Regions from separate parts of the Oscillibacter sp. PEA192 genome, predicted to be linked through region 1. Evidence: riboswitches for the same ligand, from Rfam matches in the RefSeq annotation. Region 1 holds a riboswitch; the other holds the start of a gene.
The links. Region 1 has a riboswitch for FMN ahead of DN611_RS08085 (ECF transporter S component). Riboswitches for the same ligand answer to the same signal wherever they lie in the genome.
Positions count from the first base shown of each region.

Region 1 (7,980 bases):
TGGCAAAGCGGGAGGACTGGGCCCTGCCCGCAGCCTATGAGTCGGCTATGGACGGGCTGGAGGAACAGATCCGCCAGGGGGGCACCCTGGACCGGCCCGGAAAACGGCGGCTGGGGAAGCGGGTGCTGATCCTAGCGGCCATCGTAGCGGTGCTGCTGGCAGCGACGGCGGTGTCCATGGATTTTTGGAATGTCCGGGTGGAAGATGTTCTGGTGGGACAGGAAAGTTCCAGCTATCGGGTAAACGGAGAGATTCCCGTGATCCCTTTGGAGAGCTTTTCGGATGAGGTCGCGTCTGCTATGGAGGATGTTTCACAGAAAATGGAAGAGCAGGATCTCTATTTGAATTCCAGTCCAGGATATTGGCTTCGCACCTTTGACCGCTGGGCAGACTGTGAGGAGTTTATCGGGTTCCCTCTGAACAATCCCTTGGAGAAGTCCAGCCTGCTGGAGACAGCCAACTACTTCGCCATCGCGCAGGATGCGGAGACCCTGAATGAAGAGAGCCAACGCCATTGCGCGGTTGCTTTGCAAGGAAATATTAAAGGCGAGCTGCAGCACGTGACAATAGATACCGGCTATCTCATGGGGCCGATCCGCATTCAAATGACAGTTTCGCTTTATCCGGAGGGAAGCGGCATGGAGCCCGGGACAGGGGGCAGCTGGAACGGGGAAGCGGAATTTGAAATTACCTCCGGTGTGACTGGTGAGGGTATTCCTTATACATTGGTGGTATCCGAGACCCCGGAAAGCGATTACTACAATGACTTTTCTAGTGCAGACGCCTATTTTGTTTTGAAGAACGGGCTTTATACCCTCGATGCCGTATCTCCGGGCAGGGACAGCGGAGCGGACGCGAAAGCTGCCCTGGAAGAGCTCCTGGCCCTCTTCTGAGGAAAGGAAAAACCCGCGGAGGCATTGCCTCCGCGGGGGTTGTTTTAGTCCTGATACAGCGGGAACCGCTTGCACAGCTCCGCCACTTCCGCACGGACCTGCTCCGCATGGTCCGCATAGTCCTCTTTTGCCATGAGGCCCATCCACCGGGCGATCTCCGCCATCTCCGGCTCCCGGAAGCCCCGGGTAGTGACGGCGGGAGTGCCCACCCGGATACCGCTGGTGACGAAGGGCTTCTCCGGGTCGTTGGGGATGGTGTTCTTGTTCACCGTGATGCCTACCTCATCCAGCCGGTGCTCATACTCCTTGCCGGTGAGGCCAAAGTGCCGGGTATCCACCAGAATCAGATGGTTGTCCGTGCCGCCGGAGACCAGCCGGAAGCCCTGCTCGATCAGCTTTTCCGCCAGAACCCCGGCGTTGGCAGCCACCTGCCGCCCATAGGCCCGGAACTCCGGCTTCAGCGCCTCGCCCAAGCACACGGCCTTGGCGGCGATGATATGCTCCAGCGGACCGCCCTGTGTGCCGGGGAACACGGCGGAGTTGATCTTTTTGTACAGGTCGTCGTCATTGCACAGGATCATGCCGCCCCGGGGACCCCGCAATGTCTTGTGGGTGGTGGTGGTCACCACATCGGCGTAGGGGATGGGGGAGGGATGAACACCGGCGGCCACCAGACCCGCAATGTGGGCCATGTCCACCATCAGCCGGGCGCCCACTGCGTCGGCGATCTCCCGGAACTTGGCAAAGTCCAGGGGGCGGGGATAGGCGCTGGCCCCTGCCAGGATCAGCTTGGGGCGGCACTCCTTGGCGATGGCCATCACCTGCTCGTAGTCGATGGTCTCTGTGTCGTCAGACACGCCATAGGGAACGATGCGGAAATATTTGCCGGAGATGTTCACCGGGCTGCCGTGGCTCAGATGGCCGCCATGGGCCAGATTCATACTGAGCACTGTGTCACCGGGCTGCAGCAGGGCAAAGAACGCCGCCAGATTGGCGTTGGCGCCGGAGTGGGGCTGGACATTGGCGTGCGCACAGTCGAACAGCTGACAGGCCCTCTGCCGCGCCAGCTCCTCCGTCACGTCCACGGCATAGCAGCCTCCGTAATACCGCTTTCCAGGATAGCCCTCCGCATACTTATTGGTGAGACAAGTGCCCATGGCCAGCAGGACGGCCTTGCTGACGATGTTCTCGGAGGCGATCAGCTCAATGTTGTGCTGCTCCCGGTCGAATTCCTTCTGAATAGATGCCCCCACCTCGGGGTCGGCCTGGGAGAGAAAGTCCATGATGTCCTGGATCATTGCAGGGGTCCTCCTTCGTGTGATCCGGTCTTCCGGAAAATATAAGCCTTTTCCAGCTTATCAGAGTTCCAGGGACCTGTCAAGGGAACAAGAGGTAATACCCCCACAAAATGTTGTAGAGATAGTGGGAATATTTTGACGATTTTGTGGGAGGCGGACCTTTTCCCAGTCATTCCAGCCGGGATGGCGTGCCGTCCTCAAAAAGTCCGGCTTCTGTCAGCACCCAGGGGATGGGATAGTCGTGGACGCCGAAGGGGATCTCCTGGCGCAGCAGCCGCTCCCGGCACAGCAGAACCGCCGCGCCCCGGTAGTGGGCCAGGAAGCGGTCGTAATAGCCGCCGCCCCGCCCCAGACGGCGGCCCTCCCGGCTGCAGGTGACACAGGGGATCACCGCCAGGTCGATCTGGTCCGGGGAGAGGGCAGGGCTGTCTGCCGGAGGCTCCAGAATGCCGTAGGCGCCGGGGAAGAGCTCCTTCAGGTCGCGGATGGCCCGCAGCTCCATGATGCCATCCGCCACACACAGAGGGACGCACAGCATCTTGCCGTCTGCCAGAGTCTGCTCCAGGATGGGACGGGTGTCGATCTCCCGCCCGGCGGAGACGAAGCAGAACACCGCTCCGGCACTGCGATACTCCGGAAGAGCCAGGAGATGGCGGGCGATGGCCCGGTTCGCCGCTTCCCGGTACCGGAAGGGGAGCTGGGCGCTGAGGCGCCGGATCGTAGCCCGGAGCTGCTGTTTTTCCTCGTCTATTGTCATGGCAGGGGATCCTCCTCTTTCTCTGGACGGGCCGCGCCGTAGGAGATGACGTCGGTCCCGAACTTTCCACGGAGGCGGTCCATAGCCGCCTCCAGCTTTTCCTGTTTTTCTTTTTTGGGCGCCGCCCCAGCTGTGAACAGGTCTACCTGTTCATAGGCGTCCTCCGACCGAACCAGATGGATGGCGGTAACAGTCAGGGCCCGCACGGGAGCCGGGGGTTTCCACAGCTGGCCGGTCAGGTCCATGGCCGCCGCCGTCAGCTCCCGGATCAGGTGGGTGGGGGCGGAGAGCTGCATCTGACGGGAGCGGTCATGGAACTGGGGATCCCGCACCGTCACCTGGACGCCGCCGGCATACAGCCCGCTGTGCCGCAGTCGGGTGGCCACGGAGTCCGCCAGCACGGCGACGCCGCCCCGCACCTGCTCTGCGGTGGTGAGGTTTTTCGGGAAGGTAGTGCCGTTGCCTACGGACTTCACCATCTCCGGCTCGTACCGGGAGCGGACTGGATCGGTGTCCAGCCCGTTGGCATAGTCGTGGAGCTGGACGCCCATTTTGCCCATCAGGGTCTCCAGGGCATCCCGCTTGCAGGCCGCCAGCTCTCCGATGGTCTTCACGCCGAACTGGGCCAAAATCTTCCGGGCGGCGCCCCCCACGTACAGCAGCGCCCCCACCGGCAGAGGCCAGACCAGCCTCTGCCAGTTCTCCCGGGAGACGACAGTGGTGGCGTCGGGTTTCCGGTAGTCGCTGCCCAGCTTGGCAAACACCTTGTTGAAGGAGACCCCCACTGAGAGGGTCAGTCCCATCTCCTGCTTCATCCGTTGCCGCAGATGGTCTGCCAGGGCCTTGGCATCACCGCCGAAGAGGTGGAGGGTATGGGTGACGTCCAGCCAGCTCTCATCGATGCCGAAGGGCTCCACCAGGTCCGTGTACTGCTCGTAGATGGTGTTGACCTCTTTGGAGACCTGCCGGTACAGTTTGTGGTGGGGTGGCAGCAGCACCAGCTCCGGGCACTTTTTCTTGGCCTGCCAGATGGTTTCCGCCGTCTGGACGCCGAATTTTTTCGCCGGTTCATTCTTGGCCAGGATGATGCCGTGGCGGGAGGTGGGATCTCCGCAGACCGCCACGGGCACGTTCTGCAGGTCTGGTCGGCTCCGCAGCTCCACGGAGGCGTAAAAGCTGTTCAGATCGCAGTGCAGGATGATGCGGTCCATGGCCCCGCCTCCTTTCTCACTTCTATTATAGCACATCTGTTCGTTCCTGAAAAGGGAGAAGGGATGGGAAGGTTTTGACATACCGGCGCGGGGAGGCGGAGGGACGGATATGGGCCGCAGTAAAAGGCGCGGGGACGGTATCCGCCCCCGCGCCTGTGGTGTTCAAATTTACAGAATCCCCATCAGCACCAAGGCCAGCACCACAAAGGTCGCCAGCAGGGCCAGGGAGAACAGGAGGAACCCGGCGCTCAGCTTGCCCTTGCCCTCGACAGGCGCATGGGACTCCGGTACCAGCCGGGCCTTCCGCAGGGCGGTGACCACCGGCTTGTAGAGCAGCAGGATCAGCGCCATGTTCAGGCCGCCCTTCACCAGGTTGAAGGGCAGGAACACCGGGATCAGCATGGGGACCACGATTTCCTCGCGATCCATTCCCATGTAGATGGGCGTGATGAGATAGTTCCACAGCAGCATCACCACGGTGAGGCAAACAGTGCCCAGGGCCAGACCGATGACGGCGCCCTTGCGGGTGTGGAACTTCTTGTAGACGAAGGCGGCGGTGCAGCAGAAGGCGCAGGTGGCCAGCACGTTCATGATGCAGCCGATGGGGCCGGTGTCGCTGACGGTGAACATCTCCACCACGGCCACCACGATGGAGATGACGGCGGCGGACAGAGGTCCGAAGAGGAAGGCGCCGATGCAGATGACCGTGTCCTTCAGGTCCATCTGCAGGAAGCCGGACACCTGTGGCAGCATCTTGCTGAGGAGCATCACCACATAGGCGATGGCCGCCAGCATGGCCAGGGAGGTGATGGTTCGGACGTTTGTTGCGGGCCGGGAGGGGTTCTTGATGGCGTTGGCATTGGGTTCAGACATAAAAATACACTCCTTTTCGTTGCTTGAAAACACCCTGGACGCTTTGGCTTCTCCAAGGTGATCCACGCAACGCAGGAGCGCGAACAAACGCGCGGCCACGCCGCACTCATCTTCTTCCATCCAGACTGTAACTGTTGGTCCCGGAGTTTCACCGAGTCAGCGCCTGTGCATACGCGCAGGCGGTCGCGGACTGTACCGCCAGTGGGGAATTTCACCCCGCCCTGAAGACAAAGTATTCAGTTGCTTTCTGGCCATAGTATATGACAGCGCGGAAGAAATTGCAAGTCCCTAAATGAAAAAACGGCAAATTTCCCGTGGGTCTTTACAAACAAGAACGGATGTTCTATACTGAATCAAAGACCAGAAGGAGGGAGGCGGAGACCATGCGGGGGCGGCAGTCGGCCTGCTGCTTTACCGGGCACCGGCCCGGTAAGCTGCCATGGCGGTATAACGAGGAGGACCTGCGCTGCGTGTTGCTCAAGGCCCGCATCGCAGACGCGGTGGAGGCGGCCTATCAGGAGGGATTCCGTCACTTTCTCTGCGGCATGGCCCTGGGCTGTGACCTGTATTTCTGCGAGTGCGTCCTCCGCCTGCGCCAGACGCACCCGGACGTGACGGTGGAGGCGGCCGTCCCATGTCCCTCCCAGGCGGATGCCTGGCCGCCGGACCAGCGGCGGCGGTATGAGCGGCTGGTGGCTGCCTGTGACTTTGAGACCCTGGTGTCCGCCTGCTACACCCCCGCCTGTATGCAGCGGCGGGACCGGTATATGGTGGACCACGCCGCGCTGCTGATCGCCGCCTTTGACGGGTCTCCCGGCGGAACCCGGTACACGGTGGAGTACGCCATGCGCCGGGGGCTGGAGATCGTGGACCTGCCCATTGTGCTGGAGCCCGCCCGATAGGCCGGGGCGCTTGGATGCGGAGACGTCCGGTGCCTCGGCTTTTTTCTTGCAATATGGGCCGGAGCCGTTGCGCGGGGAGCCCTGTTGTGGTATGTTGGAGAGGAAGGCAATCTGAGATTGCGGAACTTCCATGCTTGGTTGCTGGTATGCAACCGGGCGGCCTGATAAGCTGAAGGCATCCAAGAGAAGGGAGAATGCCTATGACATTCGGAGAGAAGCTGCAATCCCTCCGGCAGAGAGCCGGCATGAGCCAGGACGCGCTGGCCGAGCGCCTGCAGGTGAGCCGGCAGGCCGTCAGCCGCTGGGAACGGGACGAGACCATGCCGGAGACGGACAAAGTGGTGGCCCTGGCGGATATTTTCGGTGTGACAACAGACTATCTGCTCCGCCTCCAGCCGGAGCAGACGGAGCCGGAGGAGAAGCAGCCGCCGCCCCAGGAACGGAAGGACTGGGTGGAGCGTTTTTTGGCCTTTAGCAAGCGGAAGTGGTACCTGCTGGGATGGGTGCTGATCGCCTGGGGCGTATTGGATCTGGTGCAGCTGGCGCTGTTTTATCTGGCGTACCGGGGGATGCTGGGCGGATTTACGGGTCTGATCGGCTGGGATATGGCGGAGATGGGCGGAGTGAATCTGCTTGACGTGTTCCCGGCAGGTGTGCTGCTGTTCCCGGCCCTGTACGCCGCCGTGAAGATCGCGGCGGGGGTGCTGGTGCTGTATTTCGGAAAAAGGCATGTACAAAAGAAGCGGGAGGAGGAAATGCAGTGAAGGGAATCTTTTGGGGGTTCTTCTTGATCTTTATCAATTTTTATGTGACAATCAACGGACATACACTGAATCTGCTGCCGACCTTTGCGGGTTATATCTTACTCTATCGGGCAGCAGGGGAATTGTTGGGAGAGAGCGGTCGATTCGGGAAACTCCGCCCCTTTGCTGTGGCTGTGGCCATATACACGGGTATCCTGTGGGTGGGAGACTTGCTGGGCGTGACCGGCGCAAACTGGCTGAGTACGCTCCTGGAGCTGGCTGCTCTGGCGGTCGCCCTGTATATTTCCTGGAGCGTGATCCAGGCCATTTTGGAGATGGAGACCCATTATGGGACAGATCTGAACGGCACTTCGGCACGGACCGCCTGGTTTGTCCTGTTGGCGGCACAGATTGCCGGAACGCTGGGCGGCCTGCTGCTGGACGCTTTGGCACTGATGGCCCTGATTGCCCTGCTGGTGGGCATCATCTGGTTTCTCGCGGCACTGTGGAAGTGCGCCGGGCTCTATGACGGCCTGCCGCCCAAGGACGCCGGCCTGGAAAACCTGTGAGAGACCGAGAGGAGAGAGACCGCCATGCGAAAGGTACTGCCCATGTCCCGCATCCGGGAGATGGAGCCCTATATGGACGCCAAGGTGCTGGACTACATCCACGAGGGGCAGATCGAAGCGTTTGAGGGCTTTGAGGACTTCGATCTGATCGCCTTTGACTGGTACGACGTGCGCAGCGAGCGGACGGCAGCATCCCAGATGCTGCTGTATCTGGACCGGGAGGACCTGTTCGTCTTCTGTGAGGACGACGCAGCGGAGGACGCCGCCCAGGCGGCCCTGCTGGTGCCGGAGGAAGAGGCACTGTCCAACGAGCAGGTGCTCCACCGCTTCTTCGTCCGGCTGCTGAGGGGGGATATGGCCCATCTGGACCGGCTGGAGGCGGACATCAGCGATGGGGAGACAGAGGTGCTCACCGGTGCCCATGAGGCGTATCTGGACCGGATCATCGCTTGGCGGCAGGAGCTGCTGCGGCTGAAGCGGTACTACGAGCAGCTGGATTCCATCTTTGACGAGCTGGCGGAGAACGACAACAGCCTGCTGGGCAAGCAGAACACCCGCCGTTTTGCAAACTTGGGCAATCGGATGGAGCGGTATCTGAACGCGGTCCAGTCCCTGCGGGAGTCCGTGGCCCAACTGCGGGAGGCCTATCAGTCCCAGCTGTCCATCCAGCAGAACGACCTGATGAAGATCTTCACCGTGGTGACGGCGGTGTTCCTGCCCCTGACCCTGCTGGT
Region 1 covers NZ_AP018532.1:1,632,785-1,640,764, reverse strand. Annotated here, with positions in the region: gene DN611_RS08105 (hypothetical protein) at 1-893, shown strand, start outside; gene glyA (serine hydroxymethyltransferase) at 938-2,191, opposite strand; gene DN611_RS08095 (5-formyltetrahydrofolate cyclo-ligase) at 2,361-2,948, opposite strand; gene dinB (DNA polymerase IV) at 2,945-4,159, opposite strand; gene DN611_RS08085 (ECF transporter S component) at 4,328-5,032, opposite strand; FMN riboswitch at 5,137-5,265, opposite strand; gene DN611_RS08080 (SLOG family protein) at 5,416-5,934, shown strand; gene DN611_RS08075 (helix-turn-helix domain-containing protein) at 6,135-6,698, shown strand; gene DN611_RS08070 (hypothetical protein) at 6,695-7,246, shown strand; gene DN611_RS08065 (magnesium transporter CorA family protein) at 7,271-7,980, shown strand, end outside.

Region 2 (7,980 bases), 950 kb from region 1:
CCATACGGAGCCGGCCTGCAAAAGTAAGTATGCGCTCGTGTTACATTTTTGTTTCTCCCAAAAGGGAAAACCGTTCACATCTTCAAATGGATCATTTGATAGAAAAGTCACACGGGTGTGGAGGAATTCGTATGCCTAAGATATTTTCAGATTGAGCATTTTCCCTTTTCTGAAAAAGAGCAGGCCCATAACCACCATGTAGCCCTCCTTGAGCACCATAAGACCAAACAGGACCCACATCTGGGGATAGCGGAAGGCCAGACAAAGAGCCAATGCACCGTGTGTCAGTTTGTCCGCGATCGGGTCAAGCGCCTTGCCCAAATTTGTGATCATGTTGAACTTTCTTGCGATCATCCCATCAAACAGATCCGTGAGACTGGAGAGGAGGACAACACCTGCGGCCCAATGGTACGCTTCTTTTGCCAGATAGAGGTAACAGAATACCGGAATGAGGAGGAGCCGAAAATATCCCATCAGGTTCGGAATAGAGAATCTCTCTTTTGTGTTGAATGGCTTCATTGAGGTTCTTCTCCATCTCCTATATGCAGACAAGTCATGCGGAAGCAGAAGACTGGAAAAATTGCGACAACGCGTTTACAGCTTCGGCTTCGTCAGGGCCGTCTGCAGCGACCTGTACCTGCTGTCCCTGACGAAAGCCGAAGGAGACGACCCCGAGAAGACTTTTCGCATTGATGCTTCGCTCACCGGCGATTATGCGGATGGTGCTCTGAAAGACATTGACATGGCTTACAAACAGTGCGGCTGTATGTGTGGTGAAATCTTCCTCCAACTGCAATGAAAGGGTCCGCGTTGTCATGGGAATCGTCCTCCCAATGATAGATTTTCATTTATAAATGCTCGATCCAGGGGCTTCGGAACATGTGCGCTTATGATGCGCGATATTTGCGCTCTCCTTTGCACAGCCAGCCCTTTCTTCTCCAACTCCGAAATTCCCAGCGGGCCAGCAGCAGGCAGAGCAGGAACGCAAGAGCATCGGCTATCGGTGCGGCCAGAAGTGCGCCGTCCAGCCCGAAGGAGCGGGATAGCAGAAGCGCCAGAGGGATCAGGAAGCAGCCCTGCCGGGCCAGAGGAATCAGCAGGGACTTACCAGGCCGGCCGATCCCCTGGAAGAAGGAGGCTGAGGTCATGTGAAGGCCATACAGGAAAAAGGCCAGCATATAGAGCCGGAAGCAGTGCTGTGCGCAATCCAGATAGAGCGCATTGTCCGATACAAAGCAGCTTGCGATCTGCCGCGGGAACACCATGAAAATGAGAAACCACACCACTGAAATGCCTACTGCAATAAGAGAAGCTATATGGAATGTCTTTTGGACCCGCGCATAGTGGTTGGCGCCGAAATTATAGCCGTTGATGGGCTGGATGGCAGAGGACACCCCGACGAACATGGAGTGAGCGATCTGGTAGACCTTCATCATCATGCCGTAGACGGATAAGGCAATGTCACTGCCATAGACTGTGGCGGCTCCATAGGCCCGCATCAGATTGTTCAGGGTAATCTGCACCAGAGCGGAGAGCATCTGCGTAAGCAAGCTGGGGAAGCCCAGTGCCAGAATACGACAGGTCAGCTTCCGTGTAGGGCGTAGGTCCTCCCGCCGGATATGAACGGTTTTGAGGCGGCGCAGGTAGAGCAGGGCCAGGCATCCAGCAGCCACCTGCCCGATCACCGTGGCGATCCCGGCGCCCACAACGCCCATCTTCAGCGGAAAGATAAAGATAGGGTCCAGGATCAGGTTGATGACCGCCCCTGTCATCATGCACTTCATCATGTACTGCGGGGAGCCGTCCGCCCGGATAATGGCGGTGAAGGCGGGACAAAGGAGCTGGAACGGGATCCCCCATGCGATGGCGCGCATATAGGACAGAGACTCTGCATAGGCAGTCGGCGTCGCGCCGAAAAGGACTACGATCTGCGGGGCGAAGATGCCGCAGGCCAGAGCGGCCAGCAGACCGCTGGCCAAGATCAGGGTGAGGGCGTGACTGATGGTGCTGTCCGCCTCCCGCTGCGCTTTCCGACCCAGGCACAGACTGATATTGGCGGCACATCCGTCTCCCAGCATCAATGCCACAGCATTGACCAGAATGGTCAGCGGGAACGCGATATTAGTGGCTGCCATTCCTGTAATGCCCACGCCCTGTCCGACAAAGATCTGATCCACGATGTTATAGAGGTAGTTGACCATCAGTGTCAGTGAGGTGGGAACGGCGTATCGAACGATCAGTTTGGGTATGGGATCCGTTTCCAATGGGTTTGGCTGCAGGTTTGGCTCCATAGCAAGGCTCCTTCCGTATTCATACTGGACGCTTCCGAGGGAGAAGCCGCCGGAAATAAAAAATCCCGGCGCCATTTCCCTGACGCAGAGAGATGGCTGTACCGGGTGCTTAGAGTATACACTTTTGCTTGAGGAGGATGGGCATCCGGCACGGCACCAGAAAGCCTTCTTCTCCCCTCCAGACCGAACCTGTTGGCTCCGGAATTCCACCGGATTAGCTGATCGCTCGCGGACTGTTACCGCCAGTAGAGAAATATCTCGTTTCCGAAGAAAACTTACATACCTAAATGTATCATTAAATAAAAGAACCGTCAAGGAAAATGTCCTTCCCGCCGTATCAACTTCTGCGCTTTCTGATCGATATCCTGTGTCTCGTACAAGGCATTCCATTTTGGCTTTTCCTGTGGTAAAATATCAAAATCGACAAAATCACAGGAGGCAGGACAGGGATGAAAACGGGCTTGGTCTTGGAGGGCGGCGCCATGCGCGGAATGTTTACCGCAGGCGTTCTGGACTCCTGGATGGATGAACAGATATCCTTTGATGGAATCGTCGGTGTGTCGGCCGGTGCGCTGTTTGGGATCAATGCTCCCGCCGGTCAGAAGGGACGCGCCATACGGTATAATTTGAAGTATATCCGGGATAAGCGGTACATGGGGCTGCGCTCGCTGCTGACCACGGGCAATCTGATCAACGCCGACTTCGCCTTCTATGAGGTGTCCTCCAAGCTGGACGTATTTGATGAAGCGGCCTTTCAGAGATCGGGCGTTGACTTCTATGCCGCGGTCACCGATCTGCACACAGGCGCCCCGGAGTATATCCGGATCACAGAGCCGTTCCGTCAGATGGAGGTCCTGCGGGCCACCTCTGCCATGCCCTATGTCTCCCGGCCTGTGGAGTTGGATGGGAGGTTCTACCTGGATGGCGGGGTCAGCGACAGTATTCCAGTCCATTTCTGCAAGAGTCTGGGCTACGACAAGACCGTTCTCGTGCTCACACGTCCCTTGGAGTATCGGAAAGAGCGGCCCGCAGCATGGCTTCAGCGATTCAACCGCCTCTATTACCATCGCTATCCGGCCTTTGTGGAGAGTCTGAACCGGCGGTGGGAAGTCTATAACCGGCAGGTGGAGGAGATCATAGGGATGGAGCAGCGCGGGGAGCTCTTCGTGGTTCGGCCCAATGGCCCACTCCCAATCAGGCGTGTGGAAAAGGACCCCGCCAAGCTGCAGGCTGTTTATGACCTCGGGGCAGAGGCCGGCAGGGCGTCTCTCAGCGGACTGAAAGAGTATTTGCTGACGCATGAATGATGGTAGATGATACAGGAAATTGCGCATCCAGCAGGCAGGGGCTTGTATGGATGCGCAGTTTTTCTTTGTGCAGTATACAGCGTCCCTTGGTCCAGGTATCATGGTTGGCAAAACTGGCGGGATGGCATATATACTTTTTGAATAAAGAATTTCTGATACATATCGGACAAATTGACATTTTTTTCAAGTAACATTATAATGTTCATATATTCACTGCCACAAGAGGACGTGGTTAGAAGGGGTGAAGAATATGGATCAGGATCTGCCCTTATGGGTAGAGGGCTGCGCCGAAACATATATAATGTGGGTGTGAATGGAAGCAGACAGCTGCTGAAGATCTTGCCGGACAAAGGTATGCAGGTGCGGCCCTCTGGAGCAAACAAAGAAAAGGAGGGCATTTTTGATGGATCACAGCGTATTGACGATTTTGGATCTGGGAATCATTACGGCATACCTTGTCATCATGGTCCTGGTGGGGGTCTATTCCGTCAGGCGGATCCAGAACACAAAGGATTATTATGTAGCGGGCCGGTCCTTTGGGCCGATGGTGCTGATGGCCACCGTCTGCGCGACGATCATCGGCGGCAGCGGTCTGATGGGCCGGGCAGGTGTGGCCTATACCGACGGCTTCAAGGCGGTCCTTACCGCAATTCCATACCTTCTGGGAATGTTCATTTTCTCCGGCATCGCCGGGAAGATCTCGGATATCGGGATGCAGTACGGGATCACCTCTATCCCGGAGCTGTTTGAACGGCGGTTTGGCCGGGCAGCCAAGATCACCCTCTCTGTGCTGATCGCGTTCGCCATGATGGGGACGGTGGCCTCCCAGGTCACCGCCACGGCCACGATCATCCGGATGCTGGGGGGAGAGTTCGGCCTCTCCTATGAGATGGGCGCGCTGATCGCAACAGTGGTCTTTATGGTCTACACAGCCACCTCCGGCCTGTTCGGCGTGGTATACACCGACGTGCTGCAATTTTATATGCTGATCGTCTTCGTGTATATCCTGATCCCGGTGGCGGCCCTGTTCAACGTGGGCGGCTTTGCGAACTTTGCGGCCAACCTGGACCCGGCGCTGGTGGAGCCGCATATTGACGGCAGCATTTTGGGAGACATCATCACCTATCTGGTTTTCACCATGGCAGGTGCGGAAATGTGGCAGCGCGCATTTGCCGCCAAGAGCCGAAGGGCGGCAAAGCGCGGGATGTTCCTGGGTACGGCCGTATACGGCGTGACCATTGTGCTGGTCTACTTCATGGGTGTTGTGGGCCGTCAGATCCTCGGCGGCGACATCCTGGCGCAGTATGGCTCGACGGACGCTGTCGTTCCGGCCCTGGCGATCCGGATCCTTCCCGCCGGTCTGACGGGACTTGCGTTGGCCGGTATGCTCTCGGTCATCATGTCCACGGCGGACAGCTATCTGCTGGTATCTGTGCAGACCTGCGTCCACGACATCGGAAAGACCATCCGTCCCCAAATGCCGGAGCGGACCGAGATCTCCCTCTCCCGCATCTTCTCCATTGTCCTGCCCCTGGGCGCGCTGGTGATCGCGTTGTACATCCACAATGCATACAACATCCTCATGTTCGCCTGGAGCTTCTATGCCGCATCGGCTGGGATTCCCGCATTTGCAGCGCTGTTCTGGAAGAAGGCAACCAAGACCGGCGTCATGGCCGGGTTGCTGGGCGGGTTTGTTGTCTGCGTTGGCTGGAAGCTGGCAGGCCAGCCCTTCGGCCTTGGGGCGGCGGTGCCGGGCACGGTTGCCTGCGGTATCGCACTGGTCGTTGTGAGCCTTGCGACTTATAAGCGCGCACCGTCCGTATTCCTGAAAGCTGAAAAGCAGAGCTGATAGGGAGCTGCTGCATCCCCATATCGGAAAGCAATGGAGTGAACATTATAAGAGCCAGCCGGAAATTTTGAAGATCCCCGGCTGGCTTTGTTTTGGCGTATTACTGATAGATAAAAAGTCTCCGGTCAGACAGCAGACCTCGCCACTGCTGTCTTTGCCCCAATGCCAATGGCACACACACCGCTTTTTCAGATCGCGTCACCAATGCGGCGGTCAGCGCTCCGTCCTCAGAGCTTCCGACAGCGTATGGCAGTTCTTCATCTTCTGCATCCCAAAATCCTGTCCTGCACGCATCAACTACATGGCGGGACGGTGGACTGCGCTTGTGCGCCTGGTCATGGACCATCTTTGCAACAACAAAGGTTACTGGATTTCTGCTGCGGAACCGGACGATGGCAAAGGCTGAGAAGTGATCCTGATTTGTCCGGAGCACAGCTTCAGCAGACCGATATCCTGCCGTGTGACGCGACATATCCCATGCGGATTTGTCAGCAGAGCGACATCTTCCTTCTCGCCATTCCAAGCCATTCTCAGAAAGGAAACTAATATCGTTCAGAAAGGCGAATTGCAGGAAGAAGTCATTGCAAAAATACAACAAGCACGCCCTGCGGAGCGATGGGGAGAAAGACCAAAACAAGGGAGGCACGCTTTTACAACCCGTATCCGTCATTGCGGGCCGCCCACCGCGCGGGACTTCTATACACCATGGTATAAAACAGTTCTGCGGGCTTTTACGCCGTCACAGGGCACAGCCGGGCAGAGATCATTTGTGCCAGTGCGGACCGCAGCAAGACCAATGGACCTGATCGCCTGGAAACGCGTGCTGGATGGGCGTACGATGAGCGGGTATTCCAAACTGTATTGAGTATCTGATCGAGCGCCAGAGCACCTTCGCCATGTGGAAATCTGCCGCCTGTGTCAGTGAGCTTCTGGTTTTCCGCCGATAGGATATTTTGGGATAAGGGCGCGCCTCCAGACAAGCGACCGTCGTCAAGGCAGACAAGGAGCATGATGCGTTCAACAAGACCCGAAAAATGGTCTCCGACTCTAACAAGGAAGTGCTCAGAATGCTGGAGTCAGGAGATGGAAAATAACTTCATTATATAATTGGCTTTTTCGTGATCTTATGGTATGATACCCTTACGCTGTCCAGAGCATAATTTCTAGAATGAATCCGCTCTGTAATGTGAGTGAATCACCGCAAAGTGGTACTGTTCGGCGCCGATGGGCGCTATCTTTTTGTCTGGGCGGATGTAGAAGCACGGATGAAGAAGAATTACAATATGCATTGTATGCCGATGGTTGTGCTGTTGAACCTCGGAGAGGATGCGCTGGTTGTCCGCCGCCAAGGATATGAAGGCGTGCCGCAAAATACGGGCCTGCCTGAATGGCTGACGGACGGAGAAAGGGGGCAAAGTGATGCGCACACTGATTAAACACGGACTGATTGTAGACCCGGCCAGTCATGTTCACTCCAAAAATAATCTGCTAGTGGAAGACGGGCGTATTCAGGGGCTGACTGCTGAAGAGCCGGAAGCTGATGTGATTTTGGATGCCGAAGGGATGGTGGTTTCACCTGGTTTTGTGGATATCCACATGCACGAGGATCCTTATGACCCAGAGGAGGGGCGACTGATTCCCAGCATTATGACCTCCATGCTTCGCATGGGAGTCACTACAGCGATTGGTGGAAACTGCGGTATCAATACGGTCTCGCCTCTGCGGTATTTAGAATTGATGGACCGTGATGGCGGCCCGATCAATATGGGACTACTAGCCGGCCATACCTTCCTGCGGGAGCAGGCCGGGCACCGGGACAAGTACAGTGCAATTCGGCCCGATGAACAACAACGGTTGTCAAGGCTGGCCAAAGAGGCTCTGGAAGCGGGTTGCTTTGGGGTGTCCTTCGGTATTCGCTATGTACCCGGTGTGACACGGGATGAGATGGTGAAAACCGCCTGCTTCTGCCAAAGCCATGGCCGTCTTGTGGCCGCCCATGTGCGAGATGACGCGGATAATGTATTCGGCGCGGTGGAGGAGTTGGTTTCCATAGGGCGGCAGCTGGATCTTCCGGTTCAAGTTTCCCATGTGGGAAGCATGGGGGGATTTGGGCAGATGGAACGACTGCTGGCCCTCATAGATAGATATCGCGCCTCCGGTATGGAACTGAGCGGAGATTGCTATCCGTATGACGCTTTCAGCACGCGAATAGGGGAAACAACCTACGATGAGGGATTTTTGGAGCGTTACTGCACACAGTATTCTGCGATAGAAATCTGCGAGGGTATGTACAAGGGACAACGATGCACGGAGAGATTGTTTCATGAACTGCGTCAGACAGCACCGGACACATTGACGGTCTGCCATGTTATGAAGGCGGAGGATGTAGCTTTGGCTCTGTCTCATCCGGCCATTATGCTGGCCAGTGATGGGCTGATGGATCGGGGGCAAGGACACCCGAGAGGTGCAGGGGCGTTTCCACGCCTGCTGTGCCGGTATGTTGCAGCCGGGAAGATGAACTTGGATGATGCGG
Region 2 covers NZ_AP018532.1:682,829-690,808, forward strand. Annotated here, with positions in the region: gene DN611_RS03345 (CDP-alcohol phosphatidyltransferase family protein) at 136-519, opposite strand; gene DN611_RS03350 (HPr family phosphocarrier protein) at 554-817, opposite strand; gene DN611_RS03355 (MATE family efflux transporter) at 888-2,291, opposite strand; FMN riboswitch at 2,454-2,567, opposite strand; gene DN611_RS03360 (patatin-like phospholipase family protein) at 2,741-3,598, shown strand; gene DN611_RS03365 (sodium:solute symporter family protein) at 4,002-5,447, shown strand; gene DN611_RS16405 (hypothetical protein) at 5,548-6,045, opposite strand; gene DN611_RS16410 (hypothetical protein) at 6,713-6,883, shown strand; gene DN611_RS03370 (amidohydrolase family protein) at 6,867-7,980, shown strand, end outside.
Region 2: another riboswitch for FMN. It lies ahead of DN611_RS03355 (MATE family efflux transporter); the one in region 1 lies ahead of DN611_RS08085 (ECF transporter S component).